4 regions of the Serratia odorifera genome follow, and region 3 is predicted to be linked to each of the others. Evidence: predicted binding sites of a transcription regulator. Region 3 holds the regulator's gene; each other region holds the start of a gene.

Region 1 (4,978 bases), on a different contig from region 3:
TTCCGCCGATGGAACGGCGTCAGGCCGCCTATCAACAATTGCTCAAGCAACACCCCGGCATCCATGAGCTGGAATCGATCGGCGCGGTGTCTTCCGACGTGCAGGGCGATACCGCCAACAAAGTCGGCGCGGTACTGGCCAAATACCCGAAAGGCAAGATTGACGCCATTTGGGGAACCTGGGATGCCTTTACGCAAGGTGCCTATAAGGCATTGCAGGAAAATGGTCGCAGCGAAATCAAGCTGTACAGCATTGATATCTCCAATCAGGACCTGCAGCTGATGCGTGAAGCCGGCAGCCCATGGAAAGTCAGCGTCGCGGTAGACACCAAACTGATCGGCGCGGTAAACCTGCGGCTTATCGCCAACAAAATTGCCGGTGAAACTACGCCGGCAAGCTACCAATTCAAGGCCGCCGCCATTCCGCAGGCGCTACTGGTCAGCCAACCGGGGCCGGTAAACGTGGCCAGCCTGGGCAAAATCATTCCCGGCTGGGGCAGCAGTGACGATTTCGTCCAGCCATGGTTTGCCACGCTACAGTCACAGGCAGGCAAATAAGCTGTTTTAAGCGGGGGCGACAGCGGTTGCCCCTTTTTTGTGCTTATTTTCCATCAGCCCCTTTCCTGTTTGCCAAAATGCGCTATGTTATCAACACTGTGTTAATAACTGTATGCATAGACAGGCATTGTCATGAAGGGATTCCCGGCGCAAATCAATACCTTGTTGGCCAGTTCGTTACTGCTGACCATTGGCCGCGGCGTTACGCTGCCATTCATTACCATTTATCTCACCGAACATTTCCATCTGTTGCCTAAAAGCGTCGGCATCATCCTTGGTCTCAGCCTGACGATCGGCATTCTCAGCAGCCTGTATGGCGGCTATCTGGTGGACAAGTTCAACAAAACCACCCTGATTGCGCTTTCCATGCTGTTGTTCGCGCTGAGCTTTTTCATTATTCCCTGGATTGCGCAACCGGGCAGCATAGTCATCGTGCTGGCGGTGCTGCATACCGCATATGCCGTGCTTGGCATTACCATTAAAGCCTGTTTCGCCGAATGGCTGCCGGTAGCGCAGCGCATCAAGGCGTTTTCGATCAATTACACCCTGGTGAACGTCGGCTGGGCGATCGGCTCATCGCTCGGCGTACTGGTGGCCGGCTTTAGCCCCTTGCTGCCGTTCTACCTTTCCGGCGGCCTGGCACTGCTGACGGTAGTGATGGTGAACCTGAGACTGCGCCAGCAACAGGCGCAGCCGCAGGTTACCCGCCAATCGGACGCGCCCACGGTGATGCCCAGCTTCCGCCAGACGGCAAAAATCCTGCGTCAGGATCGCCGGCTGATCTACTTTACCCTGGGCAGCACGCTGGGCGCGGTAGTGTTCGGCCAGTTCACCGGTTATCTGTCGCAGTACCTGATCACCGTCTCCAGTGCCGACTTCGCCTACCGGGTGATTGGGCTGGTGATGATCGTCAACGCCTGTATCGTGATTGCGTTACAGTACCTGCTGAGCCGCGGCATGCGGCAGGACAACATTCTGCGCTGGCTGACGCTGGGCACGCTGTTTTTCATTATCGGCCTGCTGGGCTTTCTGTTTGCCGGCCAGTCGCTGTGGCTGTGGGCGACGGCCATGGCGGTTTTCACCCTCGGCGAAATCATTGTCATCCCGGTGGAATACATGTTCATCGATTTCATTGCTCCCGGGCATTTAAAAGGCAGTTACTATGGCGTGCAAAACCTCAGCAATCTGGGAGGGGCCATCAATCCGGTACTGTGCGGCCTGTTGCTGAGCTATGCCGCACCGGCGCTGATGTTCGTCATGCTGATTGCTGCCGCACTGTTCAGCCTGCTGTTTTTCTTTCTCGGACATCGGCTGGCGCAACGACAGCGGCTGGCACAGGAGGCGTAACCTACACTTGTTCCATGCCGTCAATAGCGCCTAATGGCATCGTATGCATAGACAGGATTCATGGCGTGTTTTGTGGCCAAGCTCACAGTTTAATTGTATGATGAATACATCAGTTAAACAGGAAAGAATCATGACCAACCTATTCGCACTGTGTTGGAAATACCTGCGGGCCTTCGCTTTAATTTATCTCTGCCTGTTTGCCGGCAATGCGATTTCCGCCCTTTTACCCATCACCATCCCCGGCAGCATCATCGGCATGTTGCTGCTGTTTGCGCTGCTGTCATCGCAACTGCTGCCAGCCAAATGGGTGCGTCCGGGCTGCAACGTCTTCATCCGTTACATGGTATTGCTGTTTGTGCCGATTGGCGTCGGTGTCATGCAATATTATCGGCAGATTGTCGATCATCTGGCGCCGCTGCTGGTGTCCTGCCTGGTCAGTACCGTGCTGGTACTGGTGGTGGTGGGTTATTCCTCCCACTATTTTCACCGCGACCGTAGCCTGGCCGCTGGCAAGCGCGATGCCAAGGAGGACAAATGATGGATAACATCTGGTGGTCGTTACCGTTAACGCTGGTGGTGTTTTACGCGGCACGGGCGTTGTCGCAGCGACTGAAAATGCCACTGCTCAACCCGCTGCTGGTGTCGATGGCCATCATCATTCCTTTTCTGCTGTTCACCGGTATTCCTTACCAACGCTACTTCCAGGGCAGCAAGATACTGAACGACTTTTTACAACCTGCGGTGGTGGCGCTGGCCTTTCCGCTGTATGAACAGATACACCAGATCCGCGCACGCTGGAAGTCGATCATTACCGTGTGCTTTATTGGCAGTCTGACCGCGATGATCAGCGGCGGCGCCATCGCGCTGTGGATGGGCGCTACGCCAGAAATCGTCGCGTCAATCCTGCCAAAATCGGTCACCACGCCGATCGCCATGGCAACGGCGGAATCGATCGGCGGCATTCCGGCCATCAGCGCCGTCTGCGTGATTTTTGTCGGGATTTTCGGCGCTATTTTCGCCCACCCCCTCTTCAACCTGATGAGGATAAACACCAAATCTGCACGTGGTCTGGCGATGGGCAGCGCATCACACGCCCTGGGGACCGCGCGTAGCGTAGAACTGGACTATCAGGAGGGCGCATTCAGCTCACTGGCTCTGGTTGTCTGCGGGATTATTACCTCGTTATTGGCGCCGTTATTGTTCCCGCTGCTGTTGCATCTGTTTGCCTAAGGCCAAAACTTGCGATACATCTCGCAATAATGATTTCTATTACATGAATTTCACCAATAAGGAGATCTTAATCACACTTTATTGATGGCGGGCTGCCTAGAATGCCCTATCCAATTAATTCGAGATTGCATTGCGGCGGCTGCCTGCAAAAGCCTGATACGTCAGGCGTGGCGCAAACCGCCAACGATGTGAATCGGTAACAGCGGCCTCCCCGTTAATCAATAGAGAGACCTACCATGCATACGCGTTTTCACACCGCTTTCAGCCAATTGCCCGCTTCCTTGCAAAGCGCCCTGCAGCCTTATATGGACACACCTGATTTCCCGGCGATGTTCGACCTCAGCCAGGTTGAGGCAATCAAGCAGCGCTGCGGGCTGGATGATGATGCCCTGGCATTTGCCCTGCTGCCGCTGGCGGCAACCTGTTCCTTAACCCCGATCTCACATTTCAACGTCGGTGCCATCGCCCGCGGCGTCAGCGGCAATCTGTATTTTGGCGCCAATATGGAATTTCACGGCGCGCCGATGCAACAAACCATCCATGCCGAACAATGTGCAGTGACCCACGCCTGGCTGCGTGGCGAACGCTCACTGGCCTCCATCACCGTCAACTACACACCGTGCGGCCACTGCCGCCAGTTTATGAACGAGTTGAACAGCGGCGGTGAACTGCAAATTCGCCTGCCGGGGCGCGACGCGGCCACGCTGGCAGATTATCTGCCGGATGCATTTGGCCCGCGCGATCTGGCTATCAGCACCCTGTTGATGGACCCGGTGGATCATGGTTTCCAACTGTCGCTGAACGACCCACTGGACCAGGCGGCGCTGAACGCCGCCAACCGTAGCCATGCGCCCTACAGCAACGCCCACAGCGGCGTAGCGCTGGAAACCGCCGAGGGTAAAATCCATGCGGGTCGCTATGCCGAAAACGCCGCCTTCAACCCAAGCCTGCCGCCGTTACAAGCGGCACTGGTACTGTTAAACCTCTCCGGCGGCGATTGCCGGCAAATCCGCCGCGCGGTGCTGGCGGAGCCGCAGAGCGCCATACTCAGCCAATGGGATGCCACCCGCGCCACGCTGGCGGCGTTGGGTTGCGACGCGGTCAGCCGTATCACCTTCTGACGCCTTGGACGCGGGGCCGTTCGGCTCCGCAGCTACCAGTCCCGCCGGCCAAATACAATGCCATTCATCTTCTAAAACACTTTTTTTAGTTAAAAAATGATTTGAACGTCGATAATTTCATCAATTTGCCTCATGATCCGATAACAATTGCTGTACATATTTTCCTTATCTTTTAGGATCACCAGTTATAAAAATTATCTGATACGTTAAGAGTAAACTGATGGAACTTGAATACGAAAGCAAACGCCCGCTGTATATCCCCTATGCCGGTCCAATTCTGTTGGAATTCCCGCTGCTCAACAAAGGCAGTGCATTTACAGAAGACGAGCGTAGCCATTTCAATCTGCACGGCCTGCTGCCGGAGGCGGTAGAAACCATTGAAGAACAGGTTGAACGTGCCTATCGTCAATACCAGGACTTCAAAAACGACAACGACAAGCATATTTATCTGCGCAACATTCAGGACACCAACGAAACGCTGTTCTACCGCCTGCTCGATGCCCACCTGAGCGAAATGATGCCGATCATCTACACGCCGACGGTCGGTGAAGCCTGCGAGCACTTCTCGGACATTTATCGCCGGGCACGCGGTCTGTTCATTTCCTATCCGAATCGCGACCGCATCGACGATATGCTGCAAAACGCCACCAAGCAGAACGTTAAGGTGATTGTGGTTACCGACGGCGAGCGCATTCTCGGCCTGGGCGATCAGGGCATTGGCGG
Region 2 (4,978 bases), on a different contig from region 3:
CACTACCGAAAAGTAATTGCTGTCTTCAAAACCGCAGCGCGCGGCGACTTCGCCGATCAGGTAGTCGCTGCGTCGCAGCAGGCGCTTGGCCTGACACAGCCGTAGCTGACGCAGATAGTGGCTGATGGTCATGCCGGTTTGCTGGCGGAACAGCAGCTTCAGCGCCCGCTCGGTCAACTGGTGGCGTGCGCAAAATGCCGCCAGGTCGAAATGATCCTCAATGCCATTTTGCAGCGCCGCCATCAGCAAATCCAGCTGCTCGCCATCCGGCAACAGATAGGCGTCGTCTACCGCGTAGCGATAACGCTTCAGGACGATGGCCAGTTGCAGCAACAGCGCTTCGGTGAGCTGAATCGATAGCGTATCGGTTTTGCGACTCTCCTGCGAAAGCTGGGCGACGATCGGCCGCGCCAGATTCATGCCCTGGGTGGTCAACCGCCAGTAGCGCGCATTTTGCGGGTCAAACGGCGGCAGCAGGTGGTCCCACTGTGCGCCGAAGCGCAGCCGTTCCGGACAATAGATAATGTTATCCAGCACCAGATCGTTCACCGATTCATAGCTGTGGCAGTCGCTGGCCTGAATGTAAAAGATGTCGCCGCAGGTAATGCGATAGGGATGATCGTTCAGCACGTGCAGGCCGTTGCCGCGCCAGACGATGACGATTTCATAGAACTGATGGGTGTGCGGCGCGAACCCTTGCTGCGGGTAACGTTCCGCCACCGCCACCGGCATTTGCGGCGATATCAGATAATCACGGCTTTCAAGCAGCAGGGGTCGCATGATTCAGCGTTCTCACCATCGAAAAGGGGGGAACATTATTACTTGAAATCGCAGGCATTAGGTTGATGAACGACGTATTTTTTAATTTTCACCGTTGACCGCGCAAGGTGCGGGGCGGGCAGGCAAATTCGCGTTTGAACAGGGTGGAAAAATGATTGCTGTCGCCAAACCCGCAGCAAAAGGCAATATCGGTGACGCTGGTGTCGCTATGGCATAACAGATGACGCGCCTGCAACAGGCGTAAATGCGTCAGGTAGCGCTGCGGCGTCATATTGGTGTGATTCTTGAGCTGGCGGTGCAGGGTGCGCAGCGGGATACCGAAGCGCTCCGCCAGTTCACTCCAGTCAATCGGCTCGGCGTAATGCGTCTGGAGCCAGTCGAGCAACTGGTGTAAACGCCCTTGTTGATCGTCGCCGCGTGCCGCCATACACCCTTGACGCAATTGCACCAGCAGTTGCATGAACAGACTTTCATGCAGGGCGATCTCTTCGTTGCACTCTTGCTGCGGGGCGACCATCAGACGGTTGATCAATGGTTTGATCTGTTGCAATACCTGTTGGCCGATACGCCAGTGTGCCGGGTAGACGCCGTTGCATTCCCGTGGCAGGAAATGTTCGACGCCGGACAAAAATCGAAAGGCGTCAGGCGCACGGAACAGTACGTTGGTCAGGAATAAACCGTTGGTCTGCTCAAACAGATGGCGGTCATGATCGCGGACAAAGCACACGCTGCCGCTGTTGAGCGTATAGGGATGTCCATTGAAAACGTGCACGCCGGCGCCTTGCTCAACGATGACGATTTCATAAAATTCATGGTGATGTTCTGGAAATGCCGGCTGAGGTGCCCGCGGTTCAATTGCCACCGGCTGATAGCCGGAAGGGAAAAAATCACGGCTGTGCAAAAGCGTCATCTTGCCCTCCTGAATAAAAACGTGCCGCACAATTGCCGCACGACATTACTCAGCGAGTGTATGAGATGGCTGGCACAGGAACCTTAAAGTTTTGACCGGAAACGGCGCTTAGGCGGTCGCTTTTTCAAGAATGTTACGAGAATGTTTAAAAATGTGTGCAAGGTCACAACCCTTCGGCACCCGAGCCGGGGAGTTGGGCGGGGAAACCAGATAAAAACGCGCCGGCTGGTGTTCCAATCTATTGTTATCAGTAATAACTCGTCGCATCCTCGTTCCAAATGGTACAAAATGTTTCCAACGTGATCGGGACTGTAGAATAAACTCATGCAGAAAAAAATGGTGGTGGCTTCGGCCTTGGTGTTACCGGTTATCTTGTCGACGTCAGCGCGCGCGGCGCAGAGTTCGCCAGAGCAGGAAAGTACGCTGGTGGTTTCAGCCAAGCGCGACGGGCTGTCCGAACTGAGTACGCCGGCTGCGGTCAGCGTGGTGAATGGCGAGCAGATGCGCGATGCACGGCCGCAAATCAACCTGTCGGAAAGCCTGGGCAGCGTGCCGGGCCTGCAGATACAAAATCGCCAGAATTACGCACAGGATCTGCAACTGTCGATACGCGGTTTCGGCGCCCGTTCGACCTATGGCGTGCGCGGCGTGCGGATCTATGTCGACGGTATTCCGGCCACCATGCCCGATGGCCAGGGGCAGACGTCGAACATCGATCTCAACTCGGTCGACAAGGTCGAAGTGCTGCGCGGGCCATTTTCCGCACTGTACGGCAACGCTTCCGGCGGCATGATGAACGTCGAAACGCAAACCGGCCGCCAGCCCAACCAGTTGGAAAGCGGCATGTACACCGGCAGCGACGGCACCTGGCGCTATGGCGTCAAGGCTACCGGTGCCACCGGCGACGGTAGCCAGAGCGGCGATGTAAATTACGCCGTTTCCGCCACCCGCTTTACGACCCAGGGCTATCGCGATCATAGCGGGGCACGCAAGAATCTCGGCAATGCCAAGCTGGGGGTGCGCATTGACGATGTCAGCACGTTGACGTTGCTGTTCAACAGCGTCGATCTCAAGGCCAACGATCCTGGCGGTCTTACCGCCGACGAATGGCATGAAAATCCACGGCAGGCGCCGCGCGCCGAACAGTACAATACGCGTAAAACCTTATCGCAGACGCAGGCCGGGTTGCACTATCAGCGGCAGATCGGCAGCGATGACGATCTCAGCGTGATGATGTATGCCGGCGAGCGCGAAACCACACAATATCAATCGATTCCGCTGGCGGTGCAGCAACGCAGCCCCCAGCACCCAGGCGGAGTGATCGAACTGGCACGGCATTATCAGGGGATCGACACGCGCTGGACGCATCGTGGCCAGATTTCCGCCGTGCCCTATACCCTGACCGGCGGCTTGAACTATGAAACCATGAGTGAAAACCGCAAAGGTTATGAAAACTTCACCATGGTCAATGGCGTAACCGAATTGGGGACCAAGGGGAATTTGCGGCGTGATGAACGCAACCTGATGTGGAATCTGGATCCGTATCTGCAAACCTCATGGCAGTTGACACCGCTCCTGACGCTGGACGCCGGCGTGCGTTTTAGCAGCGTCAATTTTGATTCCAACGACCATTATATTACCGCCGGCAATGGCGACGACAGCGGCAGCGCACGCTATCACCAGTGGTTGCCGGCCGGCTCGCTGCGTTACACGCTGGCGGATGGCTGGAATGCCTATCTTTCTGCCGGTCGTGGCTTTGAAACGCCAACCATCAATGAACTGTCTTATCGCCCGGATGGTGAGCCGGGGATGAATTTCGGCTTGAAACCGGCGACCAGCGACTCGATAGAGCTTGGCAGTAAAGCCCGCATTGGCAATGGCTTGCTGAGCGCAGCGCTGTTCCAGACCGACACCAAAAACGAAATAGTGGTGGCCGAAAGCCGTAATGGCCGCAGCAGCTATAAAAATGCCGGGCAGACGCGGCGCCGTGGGCTTGAGCTGGCGCTCGACCAGCAGTTTGGCGAAGCCTGGCAGTTAAAAATGGCCTGGACGCTGCTGGATGCGCGCTATCGTAACTCGATATGCGGCGATGCGCAGTGTTCCGGCGACAAAACCATTCCCGATGGCAACCGCATGCCGGGCATTGCACGCAACATGGGCTATGCGTCGCTGGGCTGGGCGCCGCCGGAAGGCTGGTACGCCGGGGCGGAAGTGCGCTACATGAGCGATATTCAGGTCAACGATCAAAACAGCGAGCAGGCACCGTCCTATACCACGGTTGGCGTGAATACCGGCTACCGTTATCCACTGGGCAACTGGATGTTTAACCTGTTTGGTCGGGTGGACAATCTGTTTGACCGTGAGTATGTCGGCTCGGTTATCGTTAATGAAGGTAATGGTCGTTATTATGAACCGGCGCCGGGTAGAAATTGGGGTGCTGGGCTTAGCGTTGCCTATAGCTTTGAATGACGACCATTGCCAACGCTGCCGGTGAGGTCAATTAAGCCAAGCGGGGTACCCCGCTTTTGGTTGCGCAGTTTTTAACCGATATATAAAAATGCAATCTTGCCTGATTTTAGCTAACCTTTTGAAATATATTAAAAAATAAATTTTTATGGTTGGCGCGGATTCGCGTGATATAGTGCAGTTGTGCCGTTGAGAAACAATGTAGATTAAAAATATTTACATTTTAGTAACGCGCTGGAGTTAAATGTCATTATACTGTAATTATCTGGCGGTAGTTTTACACGGTGCACAGCTGAAGCTGTAAATAACACTGCGGGGATCGCTAATGGTAAAGTCCTTGTTTGGGCGAATGATAAAAAATAATCTCACCTCCCTGATTTCTCGTTGTAACGAGGGTTCTCTCTCCGACTCTCAATTTCTCGCCGTTAGCTACCCTTTCCTGCAGAATTTTCGTTACTACGCCGTTTTGTCCGCAGCACATTTTATTCTCTCTCCGTCCGGTGAAGCTCGGCACAGCAATGTTGCCGTGCGTTCACTTCATTCATTGGCTTATATTGGCTCGAAGGAGGCCAAAACCTAATACGTGTGTGAAACATTAATCGCGCGGCAATAGCCGATGCGGTAGGTGAAACAAACTGTAAGGTGCCACTATGGGAAGACAGAAAGCAGTGATCAAAGCACGTCGTGAAGCGAAACGCGTAATTCGTCGTGACGCTCGTAGTCATCGCCAGCTTGAAGAAGAGTCCGTAACCTCGCTGGTACAAATGGGTGGTGTTGAGTCTATCGGCATGGCGCGAGACAAGCGCGATAGCTCCCCCATCG
Region 3 (4,978 bases):
CAAGCAGATTTTGCGCGGCGTTTTGGGATCGATTATGGGCGGCCGTAAAAAGTAAGCGGAAAATTTCGTCAGCGGCAGTAAACTAGCGCAGCTTTTTTCTGCCTGGACATGTCATGCTGCTGCTGATTGATAACTACGACTCTTTCACCTACAACCTGTACCAATACTTCTGCCAGTTGGGCGCCGAAGTGTTGGTCAAGCGCAACGATGAATTGCAACTGGCCGATATTGAACGGCTTGCGCCACAGAGACTGGTGATTTCACCCGGCCCGTGCACGCCGAATGAGGCGGGCATTTCTCTTGCTGCCATTCGCCACTTTGCCGGCAGGCTGCCCATTTTGGGCGTATGCCTCGGCCATCAGGCGTTGGGGCAGGCGTTTGGCGCCACGGTGGTACGCGCCCGTCAGGTGATGCATGGCAAGACCTCTGCCATTCGGCACCATAACGGCGGCGTTTTTGCTGGGCTGAACAATCCGTTGACCGTGACCCGTTACCACTCGCTGGTGCTGGAAGCCGCCACGTTGCCAGACTGCTTTGAGGTAACCGCCTGGAGTGAGCGCGACGGCGAACCTGACGAAATCATGGGGATCCGCCATCGTCAGCTGGCGCTGGAAGGGGTGCAGTTTCACCCGGAAAGCATTCTCAGCGAGCAGGGGCACCAACTGCTGGATAATTTCCTGAAAAGTTAACCGGTTATGAGTTTTTTTCCTTTTTTGGCGATTTAGGTTTGCCCTTGATTGGTTTTTTATGCATATTTTGTGATTATATTTTCACTTAATGGCAACATTGAAAATCCGATCACGTTCAGGGTGGACCCAATAATGACCGAAAAATACCCAGTCAGCCGCAATACGTTCGACCAGGTTATTCTGCCTGTTTATGCACCTGCCCAGTTTGTCCCCGTCAAGGGCAAGGGCAGCCGAGTGTGGGACAGCAACGGCAAGGAGTATATTGATTTCTCTGGCGGTATTGCGGTGACTGCGCTGGGGCATTGCCACCCGGCATTGGTGGCGGCGCTGAAGCAGCAGGGTGAAACCCTGTGGCACACCAGCAATGTCTTTACCAACGAGCCGTCGCTGCGCCTGGCCAGCAAGCTTATCGCCGCGACTTTCGCCGATCGGGTGTTCTTCGCCAATTCCGGCGCCGAAGCCAACGAAGCGGCATTCAAGCTGGCGCGCCACTATGCCATTACCCGCCACAGCCCGTACAAAACCAAAATCATCGCGTTTTATAACGCGTTCCATGGCCGTACGCTGTTTACCGTCTCGGTTGGCGGCCAGGCGAAGTATTCCGACGGCTTCGGGCCAAAGCCGGCCGACATCGTGCATGTACCGTTCAACGATCTGGCGGCGGTCAAGGCGGTGATGGACGATCACACCTGCGCGGTGGTGATGGAGCCGATTCAGGGCGAAGGCGGTATTACTCCGGTGGATGCGCAGTTCCTGCAAGGTGTGCGTGAACTGTGCGATCGCCACCAGGCGCTGTTGGTATTTGATGAAGTGCAAAGCGGTATGGGGCGCAGCGGCAAGCTGTTCGCCTATATGCACTACGGTGTGACGCCGGATATTCTGACCACCGCCAAAGCGTTGGGCGGCGGTTTCCCGGTCAGCGCCATGCTGACCACCGAGGAGATTGCTTCGGTGATGCAGGTCGGTACCCACGGCACCACCTATGGCGGCAATCCGCTGGCCTGCGCGGTGGCGGAGGCGGCGTTGGACGTGATCAATACCGCCGAAGTGTTGAGCGGCGTCGAACAGCGTCATACGCTGTATGTTGCGGCGTTGCGGGACATTGGCGAAAAATACCGTATTTTCAGCGAGATTCGCGGTATGGGGCTGTTGATCGGCGCCGAACTGACGGCGCCTTACCACGGCAAGGCGCGTGATTTCCTCACCGCGGCCGCCGCGCGTGGCCTGATGATTTTAAATGCCGGGCCGAACGTGATCCGATTTGCGCCGTCGCTGGTCGTTGAGCCGCAAGATATTGCCGACGGTATGGCGTTGTTTGAGCTGGCGGTTCAGGACGTGATCAACGCCGGGTAGCTACCCACCGGCGGTCGGCAGACGGTATCGGATGTCCGACTGTGTCCACGGTAAACGGCGCATAAAAATGCCGGTCAGCGTTAACTGACCGGCATTTTTTGAAGCGTGCCGTTTTAATGGATTAACGGGTACCGTAGACGACGATGGTTTTGCCGTGTGCGGAAATCAGGTTTTGATCTTCGAGCATTTTCAGAATACGGCCAACCGTTTCGCGTGAACAACCGACGATTTGACCAATTTCCTGACGGGTGATTTTAATTTGCATGCCGTCCGGGTGAGTCATGGCATCCGGCTGTTTGGCCAGATTGAGCAGGGTTTGCGCAATGCGGCCGGTAACGTCTAGGAAGGCGAGGTTACCCACTTTCTCTGAGGTGATCTGTAGGCGGCTTGCCATCTGCGCCGACAGGCGCATCAGAATGTCAGGGTTCACCTGGATCAGCTGACGGAATTTCTTATAGGAAATTTCAGCCACTTCACAGGCGGTTTTAGCCCTAACCCAGGCGCTGCGTTCCTGGCCTTCTTCAAATAATCCAAGTTCGCCGATGAAATCGCCCTGATTGAGATAGGACAGGATCATCTCTTTGCCTTCTTCATCCTTGATCAGCACCGCAACGGAGCCTTTCACGATGTAGTAAAGCGTTTCGGCCTTTTCACCTTGGTGAATCAGCGTACTTTTCGATGGATATTTGTGGATATGGCAATGAGACAGGAACCATTCGAGAGTAGGGTCTGTTTGCGGTTTGCCGAGAACCATTCGCTGTTATCCTCTGTTGTAATCTGCCTGTATCACAGGGGTCAGAGTTCCCTGTCAAACGTGTTATGGCTGTCCATGAGCGGCGACCATTAACCGTTTTTGAGGCGTGACGTAAAAATACGCTATTGCCCTAGCATATTAACTTGCAGTGAGAGCTGCAAGCTACATTCTGTTAACATACACATTAAGGTGCCTTTCCGTGGGCATTTCCCTGAAAGCGCTGTCCAGAAAGCGTTATTGCGGCTCTGTTTGTAGCACAGAGTGACGCGGGTGTCTTGTGTTGTCTCGCTCACACATGACCAGTATCAGGTTCCGTTGCCAGTTTTGCTGCTAACGCGTAGTCTGATGACAAAGAATCAATCGGAGTCATGAGCATGCAGGCAAGAGTCAAATGGGTTGAAGGGTTAACGTTTCTTGGCGAATCGGCGTCTGGCCATCAGGTATTGATGGACGGCAATGCCGGTGACAAGGCGCCAAGTCCGATGGAAATGGTGCTGATGTCCGTGGGGGGATGCAGCGCGATTGACGTGGTGTCGATTTTGCAAAAAGGCCGTCACGACGTGCGTGATTGTGAGGTAAAACTGACCTCTGAACGTCGCGAAGAGGCACCACGGGTATTTACCCATATCAACCTGCATTTTATCGTCAGCGGTAAAGGGCTTGGCGACAAGGCGGTGGAGCGTGCGGTGGATCTGTCTGCCGACAAATACTGTTCGGTAGCGCTGATGCTCGGCAAGGCCGCCAGCGTTACCCACAGCTTTGAAGTCCGGGAAGTGGCCTAATGGCATGTGGCGCGGTGGCCTAATCCTCCCCGCGCCCGTCCGGTGTCGCCTGGCTACTCAATCTTTTTGCCTTCCAGCAGCCGCTGCACCAGCGGTGCCATGATCAACTCCATCGCCAGTCCCATTTTGCCGCCGGGCACCACCAGCGTATTGATGTGCGAAATAAACGAGCCTTGCAGCATCGCCAGCAGATAAGGGAAATCAATCTGATCCAGCCCGCGGAAGTGGATCACCACAAAGCTTTCGTCCAGCGACGGGATGGCCTTGGCGGCAAACGGGTTGGAGGTATCCACCGTTGGCACGCGCTGGAAGTTGATGTGGGTGCGTGAAAACTGCGGTGTGATGTAGTTGATATAGTCTTCCATCGAACGCACTACCGAATCCATCACCGCTTCGCGAGAATGGCCGCGTTCGCCAGTATCGCGGATCAGCTTCTGGATCCACTCCAGGTTGACGATTGGCACCACGCCGACCAGCAGATCGACCTGCTGTGCCACGTCATGCTGATCGGTGACGACGCCGCCGTGCAGCCCTTCGTAGAACAGCACGTCGGTGGGTTCCGGCAGGGCTTCCCACGGTGTAAAGGTGCCAGGAACCTGGTTGTACGGCACGGCTTCGTCATAGGTGTGCAGATATTTACGTGAACGGCCGCTGCCGCCGTTGCCATATTCACGGAAGCTCTGCTCCAGCAGGCCGAAGTCGTTGGCTTCGGGGCCAAAATAGCTGATATGACGGCCGAGGTCGCGCGCCTTGCGGATCGCCGCGTCCATTTCCGGCCGGGTGTAGCGGTGGAAGCTGTCGCCTTCCAACTGTGCGGCGCGAATATTCAACTGCTGGAATATTTTGCGGAACGCCACGCTGGTAGTGGTGGTGCCGGCTCCGCTGGAGCCGGTTACCGCGATAACGGGATGTTTGGCAGACATACGATATGTTACTCCGTCTAAAATGCGTGTTTTATCCGTCGTACCTCAGCTGCTTTGCTGTAGGCCGCCTCGATGCAACTCGAGTGCTGTAGGGTATGGCACATTGATACCTGATTTTTCCCGTCAGTCATAGGGCGGATTACATTTCTTCCTGACCGGCACGGAACTGGCCACGTGGCATGATATTGACGGTTTCATGCAGTTCCGACCACACCAGCAGCACTTCGCCGCTTTGCAATTGCCGGCGAACGTCCTCCACTTTCTGCGTCAGCGAACGTTCATGCTCGCCGTAGTCAGTGCCTTCGCGCAGTACAAAGGATTCGATCAGATTATTCAGCGTTTCGCTGTCCAGTTCTTTCCAGGGGATTATCACGTGTTCTGTTCCAGATAAGGGGTAAGCCAGGAGGGAATGCGGTATTCCAGCCACATGTAGGGTTTTTTTAGCGAGCCGCCGACGAAGCCGACGTGGCCACCGCA
Region 4 (4,978 bases), on a different contig from region 3:
CCTTTGAATTCGTGCTCAGGTTGGTCAAAGGTTTTGCCAAACTGCTCCTGTCCTGCGCCGATGGCTTCATCGATCTTGTCATTAGCCTTATCGAACATATTGCCTCCTTGGTTTAGGTCAGCCCGGGGCGGGCACAGTTTTAAAGGTAGTTGAGAACGCGGGTCGCCGCGCGATTAAAATGTGTTCAAGTATTGCATCGACGCCGATAGAAACGGTTTATTGCCCTGCGGCGTCGGCATTTTTTATCAGCAAATGCTCCAGAACCAGTCGATAGTTGTGGAGCTGGCGTTCGTCCGACTCCAGTTCCAGTTTATGTACCAGTCGTGCCACCAGGGTTTTATTGGATACCGGCTGTCCATCCTGCACCATTTCGCTGACCAGGGCAGTCAGGGTTGGCGCATGCTGCCTGGTTTCGGCATCGGAGGTATTGAAGTACTCGCTAATTTCTTTGGCCGTTTGGCGAATGCTGTGCCGCATGATCGTTCTCCAACATGAAGGGGTCTTCACTCGCTGTGCTAAGCCCGGCGGTCACGGCGCCGGAAAATAAAACCACTGGAGGCAAAAAGAGTTATCGCCTCCAGAGGCGATGCAACTGCACCTTTCGTTACAGGGATGTGGCAATCCCCGCGAGTAAACTTATACAACAAGTGTTGATTTGTACAATATGTTGGCAATCAATTTGTGCTGTTTTTAAGCGCCGCCGGCCTCAGATGCCGTTTCAGGCCGTGGTTTGGCCGGTACGTTGCTGCGATAGATCAGCACCAGTGCCACTGCCAGACAAAGCAGCGCCAGCGCACGGTTAAGGGAAAACGGGATTTCCGCATTGCCCAGCCAGCCAAAGCTGTCGATCAGTACGCTCATCGCCAACTGGCCGAAAATCACCGCCACGGTGGCTACGGCGGTGCCGATGCGCTGTACCGCCAACACCATAATGATGATGTAAGGCACGCCAAACAGGGCGCCAAGCAGTTGCCACTTAGGAACGCTCAACAGGGTGGCGCTCATCGGTTGGGCGAAAAACAGAATCAGCAACGCGGTGACCAGCGAGCCGAGGAAAAAGGTGAGAAACGCACTTTTCAGCACGCCGACGCTCTGGCCCAATCGGCCGTTTATTGCCGCCTGCATGCTTAATACCGCACCGGCCAGCACCGCCAGCATAATCATGATCAATGTCATAGCTTGTCTCCTGCGATCAGTGCCAAGGCTGCGATGATAAATACCAGCGCCAGCATACGTTTGCCGTTAACCCGCCGTGCCGGGGTACCGAACCAGCCAAAATGGTCGATCAGCAGGCTTTTACCCACCTGTCCGGCCAGTATGGCGATCATCGTCATGGCAATGCCGATGGTGGGTGTCGCCAGGGTCAATACCACCACGTATACCGGGCCGAGAATGCCGCCCAGCAGTTGCCAGCCCGGCTGCGCCAGATAGGAGGGCGCATTGCGTGGACCGAAGAAGATCACCAGCAGCAGAGACAGCACCGCGCCGACGCTGAAAATACTGAAGGTAGCCCATAAATGGCCGACTTCGCCCCCCAGCGGCCCGAGCAGACCGGCTTCCACCGACAGTCCCATGCCACCTAATACCACCAGTGCGATCAAGACGATATTCATCAATTGTTGCTCCAAAAAAACCAGTCGCACACTGTAGGCTGTTGCATCGTTTCGAAAAACAGCATAATAAGAGAAACAGCTTTGCAGGATTTGCACAAATGGAAGACTTGCAACAGATCACTATCCGCACCATGCGGTTGTTTGTGGCCATCGTCGAACTGGGGAACTTTTCTGAAGTGGCCCGGCGAGAAGGCATCGCCGCCTCCTCGGTTTCGCGGGTAGTACAGCAGTTGGAAAGCGCCTTGCAGACGCAACTGCTGTATCGCAATACGCGGGCGGTAGTGCCGACCGAAGCCGGGCGGCTATTTGCCCGTTACGCCCGCTCGATGCTTGATCAGATGAACGAAGCGCAGTGGGAATTGCAGCAACAGGAGCACGAGCCGAGCGGGCTGGTGCGGCTCAATGCTCCGGTGGTGTTTGGCCAGCGGCACATTGCGCCCTGGCTGGCGGAGTTGGGCGAACGGTTCCCGCAGCTCAACATCGAACTGATGCAAACCGACGAGTTTATCGATCCTCACCGTGATGCCACCGATTTGCTGTTTCGTATTGGCGTGCTTAACAGCTCGACTTTGCATGCGCGGGTGTTTGCCACGCCACAATATCATCTGGCGGCCAGCCCGGCGTATCTGGCGCATGCACCCGCGCTGACGCAGCCCGCAGATCTGTATCAACACAACTGTCTGGTCTATCGCGGCTTTACCGGGCCGCAACGCTGGTTCTTTCTCGATAGCGACCAGCGTTGGCAGCCGCATACGTTCAGCGGATCGCTGACCTCGAATAATGCCGAAACGCTGGTCAGCGCCGCGCTGAACGGCATGGGGATGGTGGTGTTCCCGGACTGGCTGATTGGCGACGCGTTGAAGAACGGCACGCTGGTGCCGGTTTTGCCGCAGTTTGCCGTATCCACCACGCTGGAGCCGCAGGCGATCGCGGCCATCTATCCCAACGCCCGCCGGCCGCCATTGAAGGTTCGTGCGGTGATTGACTTTTTCGTCGAGAAATACGGCTCGCCGGCCTATTGGCAATACCGCTGAGCGCCGTGGGGCTGACAATTTAGCCACCCAATGCTGCCATCAGCGCAAGCCGCACAAATCTTCACCAAAACTTCCGACGATCTCTGTGTTTCGTTATGGCATAATGCGCGCCAAATCACATTCCCAATGAAGAGCGAGCGTTGTGTTAAGTACTAACAACATCACTATGCAGTTTGGCAGTAAGCCGCTGTTTGAAAACATTTCCGTCAAGTTTGGCGGCGGTAACCGCTACGGTTTGATCGGCGCCAACGGTTGCGGCAAATCGACCTTTATGAAAATCCTGGGCGGCGATCTGGTGCCGAGCGGCGGCAACGTGTTCCTCGATCCGAACGAGCGTCTGGGTAAACTGCGTCAGGATCAGTTCGCCTTTGAACAATTCAGCGTGCTTGATACCGTGATCATGGGTCACACTGAACTGTGGGCGGTGAAGGAAGAGCGCGACCGCATCTATGCCCTGCCGGAAATGAGCGAGGAAGACGGCTATAAAGTGGCCGATCTGGAAGTCGAATACGGCGAAATGGACGGTTATACCGCCGAAGCGCGTGCCGGCGAACTGCTGCTGGGCGTCGGTATTCCGGTTGAACAGCACTACGGCCCGATGAGCGAAATCGCACCGGGCTTCAAGCTGCGCGTGTTGCTGGCTCAGGCGCTGTTCTCCGATCCGGAAATCCTGCTGCTTGACGAACCGACCAACAACCTGGACATCGATACCATTCGTTGGCTGGAGCAGGTGCTTAACGAACGTAACAGCACCATGATCATCATTTCGCACGACCGCCACTTCCTGAATATGGTCTGTACGCACATGGCGGATCTGGATTACGGCGAACTGCGCGTTTACCCGGGTAACTACGACGAATACATGACGGCGGCAACCCAGGCGCGTGAACGTCTGATGGCCGACAACGCCAAGAAGAAGGCGCAGATCAACGAACTGCAATCGTTCGTGAGCCGCTTCAGCGCCAACGCCTCCAAGTCCAAGCAGGCGACCTCGCGCGCGCGCCAGATCGACAAGATCCAGCTGGAAGAGGTCAAGGCTTCCAGCCGTCAGAACCCGTTCATCCGTTTCGAGCAGGACAAGAAACTGTTCCGTAACGCGCTGGAAGTGGAAGCACTGTCCAAGGGCTTCGACAATGGCCCGCTGTTTAGCAAGTTCAATCTGATGGTTGAAGTGGGTGAGAAAGTGGCGGTGCTGGGCCCGAACGGTATCGGTAAATCTACCCTGCTGAAAACGCTGGTGGGTGATGCGCAGCCGGACAGCGGTACCGTCAAATGGTCGGAAAACGCGCGCATCGGTTATTACGCGCAGGATCACGAATACGAGTTTGATGAAACCCTGACCGTTTTCGACTGGATGAGCCAATGGAAACAGGAAAAGGACGACGAGCAAGCGGTACGCAGCGTGCTGGGTCGTCTGCTGTTTAGCCAGGACGACATCAAGAAGAAGGTGAAGGTGCTGTCAGGGGGGGAGAAGGGCCGTATGCTGTTCGGCAAGCTGATGATGCAGCGCCCTAATATCCTGATTATGGATGAACCGACCAACCACATGGACATGGAATCGATCGAATCGCTGAACATGGCGCTGGAAATGTATGAAGGTACACTGATCTTCGTTTCCCACGACCGTGAGTTCGTCAGCTCGTTGGCGACCCGCATCCTGGAGATGACGCCGAACAAGGTGATCGACTTCAGCGGCAACTACGAAGATTACCTGCGTAGCCAGGGCATCGTTTAATTGCCCGCCCTCACGCTATGTTCTGCCGAGCGTAGCGTGAGGGATTGCTAGCTTTTTCCGCACACCTCGCACTGCGCATCCTTCGGCAGCTTCATTTCGCGAAACTGCATCGACATCGCATCGAACATCAACAGCTTGCCAACCAGCGGACGGCCAAAATTCGCCAACAGCTTGATCGCTTCCATCGCCTGCAGCGTGCCGATGGTGCCGACCAGAGGGGCCATCACCCCGGCCTCGACGCAGCTGAGGGCATTGTCGCCAAACAGCCGGCTCAGGCAGCGATAGCAGGGTTCGCCAGGTTGATAAGTGAACACGCTAAGCTGCCCCTCCATGCGGATTGCCGCCCCTGACACCAGCGGTTTGCGCTGCGCATGACACACCCGGTTCAACTGGTCGCGGGTCGCTACGTTGTCGCTGCAGTCCAGCACCACGTCGGCGGTGGCTACCAGCGCCGTCATCTGCCGTTCGTCCAGTTGCTGTTGTACGGTGTCGATCTGCACATGTGGATTGATCATCTGCAGTGCCTGCTGTGCCGAGGTGACTTTGGCCATGCCGATACGGCTGTCGTTATGCAGGATCTGGCGCTGTAAATTGGA

The links. Region 3 encodes CRP, which controls carbon source genes, mostly activating them, when cyclic AMP is high. Its sites were predicted from a motif close to ATGTGANNNNNNTCACAT; they were not measured.
Region 1: a site for CRP is predicted at 1,975-1,992, ahead of ACCC84_RS01140 (CidA/LrgA family protein). Genes of this name have one in related genera too.
Region 2: a site for CRP is predicted at 1,842-1,859, ahead of rhaS (HTH-type transcriptional activator RhaS). Genes of this name have one in related genera too.
Region 4: a site for CRP is predicted at 2,751-2,768, ahead of ACCC84_RS01025 (ABC-F family ATPase). Genes of this name have one in related genera too.

Annotation. Positions count from the first base shown of each region.
Region 1 covers NZ_JBGMUT010000001.1:229,765-234,742, reverse strand. Annotated here, with positions in the region: gene ACCC84_RS01150 (sugar ABC transporter substrate-binding protein) at 1-557, shown strand, start outside; gene ACCC84_RS01145 (MFS transporter) at 690-1,904, shown strand; gene ACCC84_RS01140 (CidA/LrgA family protein) at 2,035-2,442, shown strand; gene ACCC84_RS01135 (CidB/LrgB family autolysis modulator) at 2,439-3,134, shown strand; gene cdd (cytidine deaminase) at 3,371-4,255, shown strand; gene ACCC84_RS01125 (NAD-dependent malic enzyme) at 4,476-4,978, shown strand, end outside.
Region 2 covers NZ_JBGMUT010000001.1:486,853-491,830, forward strand. Annotated here, with positions in the region: gene rhaR (HTH-type transcriptional activator RhaR) at 1-783, opposite strand, end outside; gene rhaS (HTH-type transcriptional activator RhaS) at 869-1,690, opposite strand; gene pqqU (TonB-dependent receptor PqqU) at 2,015-4,159, shown strand; gene phoH (phosphate starvation-inducible protein PhoH) at 4,807-4,978, shown strand, end outside.
Region 3 covers NZ_JBGMUT010000008.1:167,522-172,499, forward strand. Annotated here, with positions in the region: gene ACCC84_RS18395 (helicase HerA-like domain-containing protein) at 1-55, shown strand, start outside; gene ACCC84_RS18400 (aminodeoxychorismate synthase component II) at 114-689, shown strand; gene argD (bifunctional acetylornithine/succinyldiaminopimelate transaminase) at 822-2,042, shown strand; gene crp (cAMP-activated global transcriptional regulator CRP) at 2,164-2,796, opposite strand; gene ACCC84_RS18415 (OsmC family protein) at 3,171-3,578, shown strand; gene ACCC84_RS18420 (phosphoribulokinase) at 3,632-4,501, opposite strand; gene ACCC84_RS18425 (YheU family protein) at 4,641-4,874, opposite strand; gene ACCC84_RS18430 (hydrolase) at 4,871-4,978, opposite strand, start outside.
Region 4 covers NZ_JBGMUT010000001.1:202,083-207,060, forward strand. Annotated here, with positions in the region: gene ACCC84_RS01000 (hypothetical protein) at 1-98, opposite strand, end outside; gene ACCC84_RS01005 (biofilm development regulator YmgB/AriR family protein) at 217-477, opposite strand; gene ACCC84_RS01010 (DMT family transporter) at 691-1,176, opposite strand; gene ACCC84_RS01015 (DMT family transporter) at 1,173-1,613, opposite strand; gene ACCC84_RS01020 (LysR family transcriptional regulator) at 1,712-2,647, shown strand; gene ACCC84_RS01025 (ABC-F family ATPase) at 2,790-4,382, shown strand; gene moeB (molybdopterin-synthase adenylyltransferase MoeB) at 4,430-4,978, opposite strand, start outside.